Regions from separate parts of the Janthinobacterium sp. GW821-FHT03C10 genome, predicted to be linked through region 1. Evidence: predicted binding sites of a transcription regulator. Region 1 holds the regulator's gene; the other holds the start of a gene.
What was found. Region 1 encodes FNR, which switches genes on or off when oxygen is low (the NO sensors DNR and NnrR bind a similar motif). Its sites were predicted from a motif close to TTGATNNNNATCAA; they were not measured.

Region 1 (7,634 bases):
GGGTGGCGCCCATGTGTTCGAGGATGCCGCGCGCCACGGCCTGGTTCAGATGGTTGTCTTCCACCAGCAGGAAATGCACGCCGGCCAGCTCCGTGCCCAGCGGCTGGTGCAGGATGCGCTGCTCGCCGCCGTCGTGCTTGGCAATCAGCGCCTGGTGCAGGGCATCGAACAGGCTCGAGCCCGTGATCGGTTTCATCAGCACGACGTCGGCCTCGGCCGCGCTGGAGATTTCCTCCAGGTGGTTGCGGGCGAAGGCGTTGACCATCACCACGATGGGCTGGCGCTGGCCGGCGGCCGCCTGGCGGATGGCCTTGGCCGTGGCCAGGCCGTCCATCACGGGCATGTGCCAGTCGGCCAGCACCACGTCGTACGGTTGCTGCTGCGCCAGGCGTTCGCGGTACAGTTCGATGGCGGCAAAGCCGGAGTCCACTTCGTCGGCCAGCCAGCCCCATGCCTCGATCAGCTTGACGATCAGTTCGCGCGTGGTGCGGTTGTCGTCGGCCACCAGCAGGCGCAGCTGGCCCAGGGTGGGCGTGCGCCGCGTTTCGGCCGGCTGCGCCAGCATGTCGAACGGCACGCTGAACCAGAAGCGGCTGCCCTTGCCTTCGCTGCTGGCGACGGCGATGTCGCCGCCCATCATGTGGATCAGCTGTTTGCTGATGGCCAGGCCCAGGCCCGTGCCGCCGAAGCGCCGCGTGATGCTCTGGTCGCCCTGCGAAAACGCGGCAAACAGCTGCTGTTGCTGCAGTTCCGTCATGCCGATGCCCGTGTCGCGCACTTCGAAGCGTAGCCAGGCGCGCCCGTTCTCTTTCTCGGCCAGGCTGACGGCCACCACCACTTCGCCGCTCTCGGTAAACTTGATGGCGTTGCCGGCCAGGTTGACGAGGATTTGCTGCAGCCGCTGGGCGTCGCCCACGAGGCGGCGCGGCACATCGGGCTCGACGGCAATCGCCAGTTCCAGCTCCTTTTCGCCCGCATTCATGGTCATCGTCGTGGCCAGCGTGTTCATGACCTCGTCGAGGTCGAATTCGACGGGCGACAATTCCATGCGGCGCGCCTCGATCTTCGAATAATCGAGCACGTCGTTGAGGATGCCCAGCAGCGACTGGCCCGCCACGCGCACCATGGTCAGATACTTGCGCTGTTCCGTATCGAGCTTGGTATTGCCCAGCAAATACACCATGCCCAGCACGGCATTGAGGGGCGTGCGGATTTCATGGCTCATGTTGGCCACGAAATCGCTCTTCGCGCGGTTGGCCGCCTCGGCCCGGTCGCGCTCCTGTTCCAGCTCCGCCGCGCGCGATTCGAGTTCCTGCTGCAGCCGGTCGCGTTCGCTCATCAGGCCGTTGAAGGCTTCCGTCAGCTCGCCGATCTCGTCGCGCTGCTGCACGGGAACGGGGGTGAAACGGCTGCCGCTGGTGCGCAGCGCCTGCAGGGTGTCGCGCAGGCGCACCAGGGGCGACAGCAGGCGTACGGTGACCCAGCCCAGCACGGCTGCGGCCAGCAGCGAGGCGAGGATGCTCCACAGCACCAGCCGGTACAGCACGCCGTCGAACGGTTCGAAGGCGTCGTCGAGGGGCAGCGAGGCGGCCAGCAGCCAGTTCACCGATTTCAGGCGCTTGAAGCTGTTGACGGCCGTGATGCCGCGGCTGTTGGTGCTGACCATGCTGCCTTCGCCATCGTCCTTCAGCAGCTGAGTGGTCGTCAGGTTGGCGTTCGGCAGGCGCGGCTGCAGCAAACGGCTGGTATCGGGGTGCAGCACGTAGCGCGGCACGGCGCCGCGCGTGAGGATGAAGTAATAGCCGCTCTTGCCGATCTTTTCCGAGCGCAAACGCCCCAGCAGGTTGTCCTTGTACAGGCGCAGCACGCCGATCACCACGCCGGCCACCTGGCCGTCGGCGGCCAGCACGGGCGCCACCATCTGCACGATGGGCATGCCGCTCGATTTGCCCAGCATCGGCTCGGTGATCATGGGCTGGCGCGTGCGCAGCACGGTCTGGAAATACTCGCGCTCGGCGACGTTGATGCCGGCGCGCCCCGCCACTTCCGGCATGTCGGCCACGACGGCGCCGTGCGCGTCGAGCACCAGCACGTCGTCGAACAGCACCAGCATCGAGCGGCGCGAATAGTATTCGCGCAACTGGGCGGGCTGGGCGATCAGTTCCGGCGGCTGCTGCCGGGCCGTCAGGGTGACGATCTGCAGCAGCATCCCCAGCTTGTCGTCGAGCTCGGCGGCGGTGCGGCTGATCAGGGACGACTGCTGGCTCAGCAGTACCCGGGTGAAATCGTCGCGCATGTGCTGCACCTGGATCATGGTGACCAGCGCGATCATGGCGATCGAGGTCAGGCTGGTGGCCAGCGCGACTTTTGCTTTGATGCCGAGAGGCTTCATGATTTCCTTTTCAGTACCGGGCGGCACAGGCGGCAAATAATGCTGTCAGGAATTTTCCTATCAATACCCCAGCTTGGCAAGCGCCGCCACGCAAATTGCCCTCTCCGCATGGGCTTTTGACGATGTTGCCATATAATTAAAGGCGGGACGTCGTTTATTCGGTGAAATTGCGGTGAAATTGGCACACGGCAACCCTGTATGCAGTAAACTTGTTGTTGCATTTTCTAAAAGGTACCGACATGACTGAAGCGCTACTCACTCCAACCTTGCCCACAGTGACCGTGGAAGCGTTGCGTGCGCGATGCTCGACCTGCAGCATGCATCAATTGTGCCTGCCGATGGGCCTCGATGTGGGCGACATGGACAGGCTGGACCAGATCATCGGCCGCCGCCGCAAGATCGTGCGCGGCGCCTCGCTGTTCCGCATCGGCGACTCGTTCCAGAACCTGTACGCGATCCGCCTGGGCCACTTCAAGACCTACCAGATCAATCCGGGCGGCGAAGAGCAGGTGACGGGTTTCCAGATGGCTGGCGAACTGCTGGGCATGGACGCCATCAGCGCCGACCGCCACCACTGTAATGCGGTGGCCCTGGAAGACAGCGAAGTGTGTGAAATCCCGTTTTCCAGCCTGGAACAATTGCTGGGCAACATGCCGACCCTGCTGCGCCATTTCCACCGCATGATGAGCCAGGAAATCACGCGCGAGCAAAGCGTGATGCTGTTGCTGGGCAATATGCAGGCGACGCAGCGCTTTGCCGCCTTCATCGTCAACCTGGCGTCGCGCTATGAAGCGCGCGGCTATTCGAGCAGTAAATTCCAGTTGCGCATGTCGCGCGAGGAAATCGGCAACTACCTGGGCCTGACCATCGAAAGCGTCAGCCGTTTATTGTCGAAATTCAAGAAGGAAGGCTGGCTGCGCGTCTCCAACCGAGAGATCGAGATCCTGCAGCCGGCGAAATTGAAGGCCATTACGGCCGGCACGGACGTCTGCAAATAACAGCACCGTCAAAACCTACTGCGCGTCGCGCTTTGCGGCCTGCGATGCTCGCTGTGCTCTAGCACAGCTGCGCTTCTCAGCCACAAATCACTGCCGCTCGCTACGGTTTTTTCCCGGCGCTGTACGTTATAGCTCTTCATCCGCGTGCAGCGCGATGCTGCGTTGTAGCGGCCAGGTCCAGATACCGGACAGGCGCCACTCGCGCTTGTCATTTTCCACCAGCACCTGCCAGCGGCTGCGTTCGAGCATCGGCAGCGCCACGGAAAAATTGCCGGCCGCATCGGGCTGCACCAGCAGCTTGATATCCTTTTCCGGCAGGGTCGCATGCGCCAGGTGCAGCAGCAAAGGCCTCTGGTACGCCTTGCCGAAGCTGTGCACGGAACCGCTCAGGCGCGCTGCGGCGACGTCATACGCCAGGGTCGTATCCATGGCCAGGTCGCTGGCGATCGTGTCGCGCTTCAAATCCTGGTTGATGGCCTTGCCCTGCTTGTAATAGTCGCCCACCACCAGCGCATCGGGTTGTGTAAACGCGATATAACCCATGAAGCTGCCGACGACCACGGACAGGCCGGGACCGATCATCAGCAGCCATGGCCAGCGGTGCTTGTACCACGGGGCAACGGGGGCTTGCAGTTTCAGACTGTCGGACATGCTATTTCTCCTGTGTAAATGGCCGGCCCCCATGCGGGGACCGGCCTTCCTGCATTAGCGCGGCACGATGAAGACCGCGCTTTCGCGCACGTGCAGCGACGGGTCGTCCAGCGAGTGCAATTCGATTGCAATCTTGTTCGAACCCTTCTCGCCGACGCCGTGCGGCACGCGCAGGCGGATCGGCCAGCCCAGCGTTTCCGTCGGCTGCAACGTCACTTCCTCGCGTGTCAGCAAGGTCAGGCCCGGCAAGCCGGATGCGCTGATTTTGAAATGCTGGCTTTGCTCGGAGGTGTTCATGATCTGCAGGCGGTAGACGTTTTCGATCATGCCGTCTTCCACTTCGCGTCCCATCGAACCGCGGTCGCGGATCACGTCCATTTTCAGCGGCGTGCGCAGGGCCAGCGAAGTACACACGGCGATGATGATCAGGGCCAGGATGGAAGTGTAGATCAGCACGCGCGGGCGCATGGCGCGCTGGCGGATCTGCTTCGAATTGAAGTTGTTTTCCATCGCATGGTCGGTGCTGTAGCGTATCAGGCCACGCGGCCGTTCGACCTTGTCCATCACGGTATTGCAGGCATCGACGCAGGCGGCGCAGCCGATGCATTCATACTGCAGGCCGTTGCGGATATCGATGCCGGTCGGACACACCTGCACGCACAGGGTGCAGTCGATGCAGTCGCCCAGCTTGTCGTTGTTGCCAGCCTTCTTGCTCATGGCGCCGCGTGGTTCGCCGCGCTTGGCATCGTAGGTGATGATCAGCGTGTCCTGGTCGAACATGGCGCTCTGGAAGCGCGCGTAGGGGCACATGTATTTGCACACCTGCTCGCGCAGCCAGCCTGCGTTGCCGTAGGTTGCCAGGCTGTAGAACAAGACCCAGAACCATTCCCAGGGACCGAAATTGAGGGTGGTCACCTCGCGCGCCAGTTCCTTGATCGGCGTGAAGTAGCCGACAAAGGTAAAGCCCGTCCACAGGGCGATGGCGCCCCAGACCAGGTGCTTGGCCGTCTTCTTGAATGCCTTGCGCACGGAGGGACCCTGCCTGTCGAGGGCCATGCGCGCGCTGCGCGTGCCCTCGATGCGGCGTTCGACCCACAGGAAGATTTCCGTGTATACCGTTTGCGGGCAAGAAAAGCCGCACCATACCCGCCCGGCAATGGCCGTGACGAGGAACAACAAATACGCACAGATGATCAGCAGGGCCGCCAGATAGATGAAATCCTGGGGCCACAGCACGACGCCGAAAATGTAGAACTTGCGCGTGGTCAAATCGAACAGCAGGGCTTGCCTGCCATTCCAGGTCAACCACGGCAAGCCGTAGAACGCGAGCTGGGTAAGCCATACGCATACCCATCGCCAGGTAGCGTAGCGTCCTTTGGCCTCGCGAGGGTAGATTTGCTCGCGGGCCGCATACATCTTGATGACTTGAGGTTCCATTACATCATTTCACGGGCGTCTGGGGATTCGACAGGCTCCAGACATACGCCGACAGCACGTGTACCTTGGATTCGCCGAGGAAATCGCTGAAGGCCGGCATGGTGTTGCTGCGTCCCTTGCGCACGGTTTCCATGATGGTATCGGCGCTGCCGCCGTACAGCCACACCTTGTCCGTCAGGTTAGGCGCACCGAGCATCTGGTTGCCCTTCGCATCGGCGCCGTGACAGGCCATGCAGGCGCCAAACTTGGCCTTGCCCAACACGGACTTGACGGGGTCCGAGGTGGAACCGGACAGGCTCAGCACGTAATGGGCCACGTTCTCGACATCCTTTTCGGAGCCCAGCGCGGCGCCCATCGGCGGCATCTGCCCATTGCGGCCGTGCATGATGGTGGTCTTGATGATGTCGGGTTCGCCGCCATACAGCCAGTCCTTGTCCGTCAGGTTGGGGAAGCCCTTGTTGCCGCGCGCATCCGAACCGTGGCATTGCGCGCAGTAGGTCAGGAACAAACGCTGGCCGATGGCTTGCGCCTGCGGATCGGCCGCCACCGTCTTCAAGTCCTGGCTCAGGTACTTGTTGAACAGGGGACCGTAGTCGGCTTCCGCCTTCTTCAGCTCTTCCTCGTACTGGCCCGTCGATTTCCAGCCCAGGCTGCCGGCGTAGTTGCCCAGGCCCGGATACAGGAACAGGTAGGCCAGCGCGAAGACGATGGTGATGTAGAACAGCCACATCCACCAGCGCGGCATCGGCGTATTGAGTTCCTTCAAGTCCTCGTCCCACACGTGGCCCGTGGTGCCGTCGGCGGGGGCGCCGGCGGCCACTTTCACTTTCGACTGGGAGTACAGCAGCACGCCGCAGCCGATGATGCCCAGCAGGGACAGCACGATGACATAGATATTCCAGAAGCCATTGGTAAAGTCAGCCATGGTTGCGCTCCTTCGCCAGGTTCATTTCGGCCTCGGCCGGATAGTCGAGCGCGTCGTCGGCGAACGGCAGGCGCGCCGCCGCGTCGAAGTCGCTGTTGCTGCGGCTGAACGTCCACCACAGGATGCCCACGAACGTCGTAAAGGAAACCACCGTCATGACGCTGCTGGCGCTGTCAAACAGGTTTTCGATTGCCATGCTAATTCCTTGTTTTGATTAATGTACCGAGGCCTTGCAGATAGGCGACCAGGGCGTCTTCTTCCGTCTTGTCCTGCAGCTGCGCGGGGCCGGCGGCGATTTCCGCATCGCTGTACGGCTGGCCCAGGCGTTGCAGGGCGCGCATCTTCGGCATGATGTCGTCAGGCACCAGCTTGGTCTTCGCCAGCCAGGGGTAGGCCGGCATGTTCGACTCGGGCACCACGTCGCGCGGGTTGTTCAAGTGCGTGCGGTGCCATTCGTCGCTGTAGCGGGCGCCCACGCGGGCCAGGTCGGGACCCGTGCGCTTGGAACCCCACTGGAACGGACGGTCGTAGACGAACTCGCCGGCGACCGAATAGTGGCCATAGCGTTCCGTTTCCGCGCGCAGCGGACGCACCATCTGCGAATGGCAGTTGTAGCAGCCTTCGCGCACGTAGATGTCGCGGCCCGCCAGGCGCAGCGGCGAATACGGCTTCAGGCCGGCGACGGGCTCCGTCGTGCTCTTCTGGAAGAACAGGGGAACGATCTCGACGGCGCCGCCGATGCTGATCACCACCGTGACCAGGGCGATCAGCAGCCAGGGGTTTCTCTCAATCCATGCATGTGAAAATTTCATTTGCTTTTGCTCCTATCAGGCGTGCGCCGCGTTCAGTTCCGGAATGCGGGCGACGGGGAGTTTGCTGCCGCGCAAGGTCATCCAGGTGTTGTAGCCCATGATGCACATACCCGACAGGTACAGCAGGCCACCGGCCACGCGCACCACGTAGTACGGATACGTCGCTTTCACGCTCTCGACAAAGGTGTAGGTCAGGGTGCCGTCCGGATTGACCGCGCGCCACATCAGGCCTTGCATCACGCCGGCGATCCACATTGCCGCGATGTACAGCACGATGCCGATGGTGGCTACCCAGAAGTGCACGTCGACCAGGCGCGTGCTGTGCATCTGCGTGCGGCCCGCCAGGCGCGGCAGCAGGTAGTAGATCGAACCCATGGTGATGAAGCCCACCCAGCCCAGGGCGCCCGCATGCACGTGGG
Region 2 (7,634 bases), on a different contig from region 1:
TGCAGCTCGCTGGCGATGGCGGGCAAGGCCGTGTTGGCGATCGCCGTATCGAGCGAGGCCATGCCCACGCCGATGGCCAGCGCCAGCATGGCCCATAAACGGGCGCCGGGCGGCAAGCCGTCCTCGCCAACCATGACGGGTTGCGTGTGCCGCTGCTGCATAAATACACTACCTGTTCATCTTGCTGATCCGGACAATACACTAACATGTATGTAAGAAACCTGCAGGACTGGCAAGCTTACTTCTGGCAGTCGATCACTTTAAAATCTTTCGAATAACAGATGCGCAACTCGCCCGAGTGCTTTTCATAGCCGAGCCAGCGGCCCTTCAGCTGCGGGTTGTGCTGCTTCATCCACTGGAACAGTTCGTTTTTCGGCATGGTGCCGTCCGGCAACTTCAAGGCCTGGAACAGTTCGCGTTCCTTTTCGAAATACTGCTTGGCCGTATCGAAATCGCAGGCGCCATGCTTTTCCCATTCGCCCTGCAGCAAGGCTTCGCCGGGCTGCATGCACATGTACGGCAAAATGTCCGACGGCGCCAGCTTCGGCAAATTGCCCTTGCAATAGCGCGGATGCAGTTCCGTCCTGCGCGGCGGCGTCACTGAAATGTCTTCGCAGGTGGCCGGATTGGCCGACTGCGCCCACAAGCCATGCACGATCCAGCCGAAGTGGTTGCTCTCGGCGCACTGGAAGGCGGCCTTCTTCGACACTGCGCCACGGCGGCGCTGGCTGTCGCAAAAGCCGGGCGACCACGACAGTGCCAGCATGAAGTAATCGGTGGGCACGTTCGTGCTTTGCTTGTAGCAGGTATTTTTCTCGTCCGACGGCTTGACGTCGTAATCGTAGTAGCTGACGTTGCGGGGAATGGCGCAGGCGGCATCGGCCGCGTGGACGGCACCGGCCGACAGGCTGAGGAAAACGGCGGCCAAGGCAGGCAGGATAGAGCGAATTTTCATCGTATTTCCTTCAAGATATAAAAACGCCGGCAACTGGGTGCCGGCGCGGTAGTGAAATTACACCATCAACTTAGCAGACGGTATGCATCCAGCCATGCGTATCCGGTGCCGTGCCATGCTGCAGACCCAGCAGGGCTTCGCGCAGGGCCAGGGTGACGGCGCCGTTTTCATTGTTGTTGATGGTCATTTCAAAGCCGTTGGCCTTGGCCACGCCCACGGGCGTGATGACGGCGGCCGTGCCGCAGGCGAACACTTCGGTCATGCGACCCGAGGCGATGTCGTCGCGCCATTGCTGGACGGACAATTTACGCTCTTCCGTCGCATAGCCGAGGTCTTTCGCCATTTCCAGCAGGCTGCGGCGGGTAATGCCTGGCAGCAAGGTGCCCGTCAATTCCGGCGTCACGACAGTGATCTTCTCGCCATCCTTGTAGACGAAGAACAGATTCATGCCGCCCATTTCCTCGATGAACTCGCGGTGCACGGCGTCGAGCCACACGACCTGGTCGCAGCCCTTCTCCTGCGCTTGCGACTGGGCCATCAGGCTGGCCGCGTAGTTGCCCGCGCACTTGGCTTCACCCGTGCCGCCCGGCGCGGCGCGCACGAAGTCTTCGCTGATCCACACGGTGACGGGTTTCACGCCTTTCGGGAAGTAGGCGCCGGCCGGCGAGGCGAACAGCACGAACAGGTATTCTTCCGACGGGCGCACGCCCAGGTAAGGGTCGGTGGCGATCATCAGCGGACGCATGTACAGGCTCTCGCCCGTGTTCTTCGGCACCCAGTTGCGGTCTTGCGCGATCAGCGCGTCGCCCGCTTCCAGGAACAGCTCGACGGGAATGGCCGGCATGGCCAGGCGCGCGGCGCTGCGGTTGAAGCGCTCGGCATTCTGTTCCGGACGGAAAGTCTTGATGCTGCCATCGGGCTGGGCAAACGCTTTATAACCTTCGAAGATGGCCTGGCCGTAGTGCAGCGACGACGCGGACGGGTCCAGCATCAGCGGGCCGTAAGCCTTCAGTTCGCCCTGCTGCCACTTGCCGTCGCGGTAAGGAATCACCACCATGTGGTCCGTGAAGATGCGGCCGAAGGCGGGATTGACCATGCGCGCGGCGCGCGCGGCGTCGGACAAGGGGTGGGCGGACGGGGTGACGACGAGATTCGGTGTGGAAGTGGTCATGGCAGCAATGGGAACTAGTGAACAGTATCCCTATTGTAGCGCCTATAGGGCCCGATCAGGCAAACGTGGATGGGGCCCGTCCCGCGAAAATAGGGCGCCATCATTTACGAATGATTCTCGTTTGCGTTACTATGTCAGCCTTCCTTCTTCCCCGCCATGCCTGACGCGCCGCATGGCGGCGCTATCGAAAGCCGCCATGACGACCTCCTCCCTGCCACACTCCCTGCCGCGCACCGGCGCCGATGAGGCGCCGGAAACCGGCCAGCGGCGCCAGCTTGCCGCCGTCGCGCAACAACGGCGCTGGCACTGGAACTGGAAGCAACTGTGGTTTCAATTACACTGGTTCATCGGCATCACGGCCGGCACGGTGCTGGTAATCATCGGCCTGAGCGGCGCCACCCTGGCCTTCAAGGATGAACTGCTCGATGTCATGAACCCCGGCGTGCGCCATGTTCCCGTGGAAACGCGCGCCCCGCTGACGCCGGCCCAGCTCGCCAGCATCGCCGCGGCCGAACACGGCCAGCGCGTCGCCTCGGTCACCGTGTATGCGGAAGCGGGCACCGCGCCGCGGCTGTTCTTCGCGCCGAAAAACGGCCAGCGGCGCGGCGAGTCCATTTATCTGCACCCGTACACGGGCGCCACCCAGCCGGCGCTGGCGGGCGCGGCATTTTTCGAGTGGACGGAATCGCTGCACCGCTGGCTGCTGCTGCCGCGCGATCCGGGCCGGCAAGTGGCGGGCGCGCTGGCCCTGTGCCTGCTGGGCCTGGCACTCTCCGGCCTGTACCTGCGCTGGCCCCGCCGCCCGCTGGACTGGCGCACGTGGCTGACCTTCGATCCTGCATTAAAAGGCCGCCCCTTCCTGTGGAATCTGCACGCCGTGGCCGGCACCTGGTGCCTGGTCGTCTATGTGGCGCTGACCCTGACGGGCATTTACTGGAGCTATGACGTAGTGCGCGACAATATCGACGCCTGGGCCGGCAAGCCCCCGCGCACGGCGCAGGCGCCCGCGAAAAAGGGTTCAGCTAAGAAAGATGCACCGCCCGTCGACGTCAGTCTGGCCTGGAGCAGCTTCCAGCGGCACGCCCCCGGCTGGACCCTGGCCACGGTGCGCCTGCCCGTGCGCCCCGGCGAAGCCGTGCAATTCACGTGGCTGGCCAGCGATGCGCCGCACGAACGGGCGCGCAGCCGCATGAGCATTGCGCCGGCCGACGGCACGCGCACAGAAAACGAGCCGTACAGCCAGCAGGCGCTGGGGCCGCGCCTCGTCAACATCATTTATCCGCTGCACATGGGCACGTATTTTGGCTTGCCCGGCCGCATCATCGTCACCCTGGCCAGCCTGGGCCTGCCCCTGTTTGCCGTCACGGGCTGGATGCTGTACCTGGGCCGCCGCAAGGCCAAGCGGGCCGTGCAGGCGCAGCGCGCGCTGCTGGGCGCCGGCGCGCCGGGCAAGACGGACACGGACTTGCCCACCCTGGTGGCCTACGCCAGCCAGTCGGGACAGGCCGAGCGCCTGGCTTTGGCAAGCGCGCGCGCCCTCCAGCAGGCGGGCGTGGCCGTCGACGTGCAGTCGCTGGAGCAGCTTGATCCCGCGCAATTGCGCCAGTATGAACGGGCACTGATCGTCGCCAGCACCTTTGGCGAAGGCGAGGCGCCGGACGGCACGCGCCGCTTCGCGCGCCTGCTGCAAGCCACCCCGGGTGCGCCGCTGGCGGGCCTGGACTTCGGCATGCTGGCCCTGGGCGACCGCCACTACAGCGCCTTCTGCGGCTTTGGCCATGCGCTGGCGCAACAATTGCAGGCGCTGGGCGCCACGCCTATGTTTCCGCTGATCGAAGTGGACAAGCACGATCCCGCCGCCCTGGCCGCCTGGTCGCAAGCGCTGGCCCGCTGCAGCGGCAGCGCCATCGATGCCATCGGCGTGCAGGAAGAGGCATCGTATGCAGAGTGGCGCCTGGCGCGCCGCGTGCTGCTGAACCCGGGCAGCCTGGGCGGCGAACTGCATGAAATCACCTTGACGGGTCCGGTCGATGCCAGCTGGGAAGCGGGCGCGCTGGCGGAAATCATCGGGTGCAACGCGGATGGCAGTGAGGGCGACGCGCAAGGTGAGCACAAAGCCCCGCATGCGCCGCGCAGCTATTCGCTCGCGTCGCTGCCGTCCGATGGCGAACTGCAATTGCTGGTGCGCCAGGAACGCCACGCGGGCGGCGAAAACGGGGGCTACGGCGTCTGTTCCGGCTGGCTCACGCGCTTCGCGCCGCTGGGCAGTCCCATCCGCCTGCGCCTGCAAGCCAATCCTGCCTTCGCGCCCGCCCTGGTCGACGTGCCCTGCATTTATATCGGCAACGGTTCCGGCCTGGCCGGCCTGCGGGCACACCTGCGCGCGCGCCAGCGGGCGGGGCTGGCCCGCAACTGGCTGCTGTTCGGCGAGCGCCAGCAAGCTTTTGACAGCGTCTGTGGCGAAGAGTTGCAAGGCTGGCTGGACGCTGGCCACCTGGCGCGCCTGGACCTGGTCTTTTCGCGCGACGGCAACGATGGCGGCAAACGCGAATACGTGCAGGACCGCCTGCGCGCCAACGTCGGCGAGCTGCGCGGCTGGCTGGCGCAAGGCGCCATCGTCTACGTGTGCGGCAGCCTGCAAGGCATGGCGACGGGAATCGATGCTGTACTGCAAGAAGTGCTGGGCCAGGACGGCCTCGACGCCCTGCTGGCGGCCGGACGCTACCGCCGCGACGTGTATTGATCTGCATCAGCCCGCCGCCGGCACCGCCCGGCTATGTGGGCAGGCGCACGGTCATGGCCAGCCATCGGACTACAGTGGGGGCATCGCGGCATGGCAACATGCGCGCCGCCCCACCCACTGTCTGCGAGGCTAGCCATGAAAAACCCCTGGATGAGCATGTACCTGAGCGCCGCCAACCGCATCGCCAACACGGCGCGCGGCCATGCGACGGCCGCCGTCAAGCGCGAGGCGGCGAAAAATACGCGGCAATTGACGCAAGTGTGGTTCGATTCCTTCCTGCCTCCCGCGGGCAAGCCACGGCGCAGCCGCAAGGCAAAATAAGAGCCGTCACGATCGGCAACTGGTGCAGTGCATCACAGCAGCTAGTTGAAGTTTCAATCAGATGAACTAAACTGCAAGCATGGTAGTACACAAGAAGTGACCGGCAGGCGCCGCATCCCCGCGCCGCCGCCGGGACACCGGGAGACGACCATGTTGACGCTCAAAGTGCTGCTCTGCCTTGCCTTGTCGGCCCTGATGCTCGTGCCCCTCGTGCTGAGGGATGCGATGCAGACGTCGGCCGGGCAGCAGATGCAGGTGCCGAATGTGGATGCGCAGGGCATGTGGGCCCACTGGCCCAAGCAGTAATACGCGCGGCTGAGGGCAGTTGAACAAGCGCGCCGCTGGCTGCGTTGCTTTGACTTGCCGTACTAGCGTACTGTCTGCGTCAAAGACGCCTTGCCGGCGGCGTTTTTCAGCGGCGCCCGCTAGTGGTGTTCAGCGTTAAAAACCGCTTTGTTGCGGGTGGGAATTTGTTCTCTTCGCCGGCGGCTTTCCTGATCCCCTCTTCAGCATACTTTGATCCAGATCATGGATTTCGCCCTTCGCTGCGTCCACACTGGAACAGTCCGCTTCGCACCGCGACGGACTTAACCGGGGGTATCGGCATGGGTAACTCGCATTGGAAGGATGAGATGGCGCTGGGCGTTCCCGTCATCGACGAGGCGCATGAGGCGCTGTTTCAGGAGCTGGCGCGGCTGGGGCAGTTGAGCGACCAGCATTTCAGCGTGGCGTTCCGCGAGTTGATTGCGGCAGTCGAACGCGATTTCCGCGAGGAAGAGGATTTGATGGAACAAATCGGCTTTCCCTCGCTGGCGAATCACCGCGAACAGCATGCGCGCGTGCTCAGCGGCTTGCACCATGCCTGGGCCGCCGTTGATGAAGGCGACCTGGAACAGGGGCGCCATGCGCTGTCGCTGTTGCCGCAATGGCTGATCTTCCACCAGGCCACCATGGACCTGGCCCTGGCGGCGGCGCTGGAACTGGTGCAGCGCCAGCCTAACTAGCAGTTAATTACAGCAACAGCACCGTCGCCTGCTCGGGCAAGACCACGCGGTAGTGTCCCGGATATTTGTCTTCGCCGTCGAAAATCTTGCAAAACACGGGCTGGTTGATGTCGTTGACGGCCGCCTCGTTCATGGGCAGGGTGGCGATCAGCTGTTCGCCATCCATCAACTGCAAGGCGCTGCCCCGCTCGGCCGCGCAAAAGGCCAGCGCTTGCACGTCGCTGGCGAACGGCCGCTTGTACCACGGCGTAATGGCCCGCACGGCACGGCGGGCGTCGTGCAGGACTTGCCCCACGCGCGTGACGTTCCAGGCATCGCGCGCCACGGACGGCTGCAGCACGATATTGGCCGTCAGTTCGCCCCTGCCCTTGTTCACCAAAAACGTGCCATCCTGCGCGGCGATATCATCGTTGAGCGGCACGACAAACACGCCGCCGGCCGACACCTTGACCGGCACGGGGGCGCCATTGCCTTGCAAGGCCACGCGCACGTCGTCGATGGTGGCGCTCAGCTTGGCAGGAATCAGGCGCAGGGCCATGACCACGCTGCCGCTCGACACTTGCCACACTTTCCGGGCCGTCAGATAACTGTCGCGGTAAGCCGTGAAACGCACCCGCGGCGCCTTGGCGTCGCTGCTGGCCGTGATCGTCACCGTCTGCGATGGCAGGGCTTCCTCTGCGCTCACCGCCGGCGCTGGCGCAGCGGGCGTGGCCGGCGCAAGGGGGGGCGGAACGACTGCGGCGGCGGGCGGCGCGCTGGCGCTCTGCAGCGGCGCGGGCACGGCCGGCGGCGCGTGTTCCTGGGCCTGGCCCAGCGACACGACACACAACCATCCGGCACAGGCGATCCATGTACGCATGCATTTCTTTCATTAAGGAAAATATTTTGTCAGCGCCTGCATTATCGCAGAAGGCCGGACGATGCGCCGCCCTTGGGCTGCCTGCGCTCCGCCGCCTGCACTATTTTGGTGCGCGCGCTTGATTATTTGGCAAATACCCATTATATTGATAATGATTCTTATTCACAAATCATGACTGGAATCATGCACGACCTTTCCGCCGCCATGCGCGGGCGGAACTGCTATCCGAGCCAGATCCCGGGCCAGCGTCACGCCATCCCCCCAGCCACTGCGCCACTCGCCAGACGAGATAGGAACCCTCACGACTAAAAATACACCAGGAAAATAATGCAATCGACCACCGTCCTCTCTTCTTCGCGCCTGCCCGCCTTGCGCCCCCTGCCCCATCTACTACACATCAGTCTGCTCACCCTTGCCGCTGGCGTGGCCCTGCCCGCACTGGCCGCCGACGCCGCCCCGGCTGACGTGACCATGCCCGCCGTCACCGTGCTGGGCCAGTCAATGGCCACCACGGAAGGCACGCAGTCGTACACGGCTGGCGAAGCCCGCAGCGCCACGCGCATGGACCTGTCGCTGCGCGA

Region 2: the regulator FNR is predicted to act here: its motif matches at 5,707-5,720, upstream of AC07VH_RS12945 (bacteriohemerythrin).

Annotation. Positions count from the first base shown of each region.
Region 1 is NZ_JBWKUN010000005.1:65,593-73,226, reverse strand. Features, by position in the region: gene AC07VH_RS17415 (response regulator) at 1-2,392, opposite strand, end outside; gene fnr (fumarate/nitrate reduction transcriptional regulator Fnr) at 2,632-3,390, shown strand; gene AC07VH_RS17405 (FixH family protein) at 3,517-4,041, opposite strand; gene ccoG (cytochrome c oxidase accessory protein CcoG) at 4,096-5,478, opposite strand; gene ccoP (cytochrome-c oxidase, cbb3-type subunit III) at 5,483-6,403, opposite strand; gene AC07VH_RS17390 (cbb3-type cytochrome oxidase subunit 3) at 6,396-6,599, opposite strand; gene ccoO (cytochrome-c oxidase, cbb3-type subunit II) at 6,601-7,215, opposite strand; gene ccoN (cytochrome-c oxidase, cbb3-type subunit I) at 7,231-7,634, opposite strand, start outside.
Region 2 is NZ_JBWKUN010000003.1:386,226-393,859, reverse strand. Features, by position in the region: gene AC07VH_RS12975 (MFS transporter) at 1-161, opposite strand, end outside; gene AC07VH_RS12970 (ribonuclease T2 family protein) at 239-955, opposite strand; gene AC07VH_RS12965 (branched-chain amino acid aminotransferase) at 1,026-2,126, opposite strand; gene AC07VH_RS12960 (PepSY domain-containing protein) at 2,323-4,869, shown strand; gene AC07VH_RS12955 (hypothetical protein) at 5,005-5,190, shown strand; gene AC07VH_RS12950 (hypothetical protein) at 5,341-5,496, shown strand; gene AC07VH_RS12945 (bacteriohemerythrin) at 5,796-6,194, shown strand; gene AC07VH_RS12940 (hypothetical protein) at 6,202-7,053, opposite strand; gene AC07VH_RS12935 (TonB-dependent siderophore receptor) at 7,381-7,634, shown strand, end outside.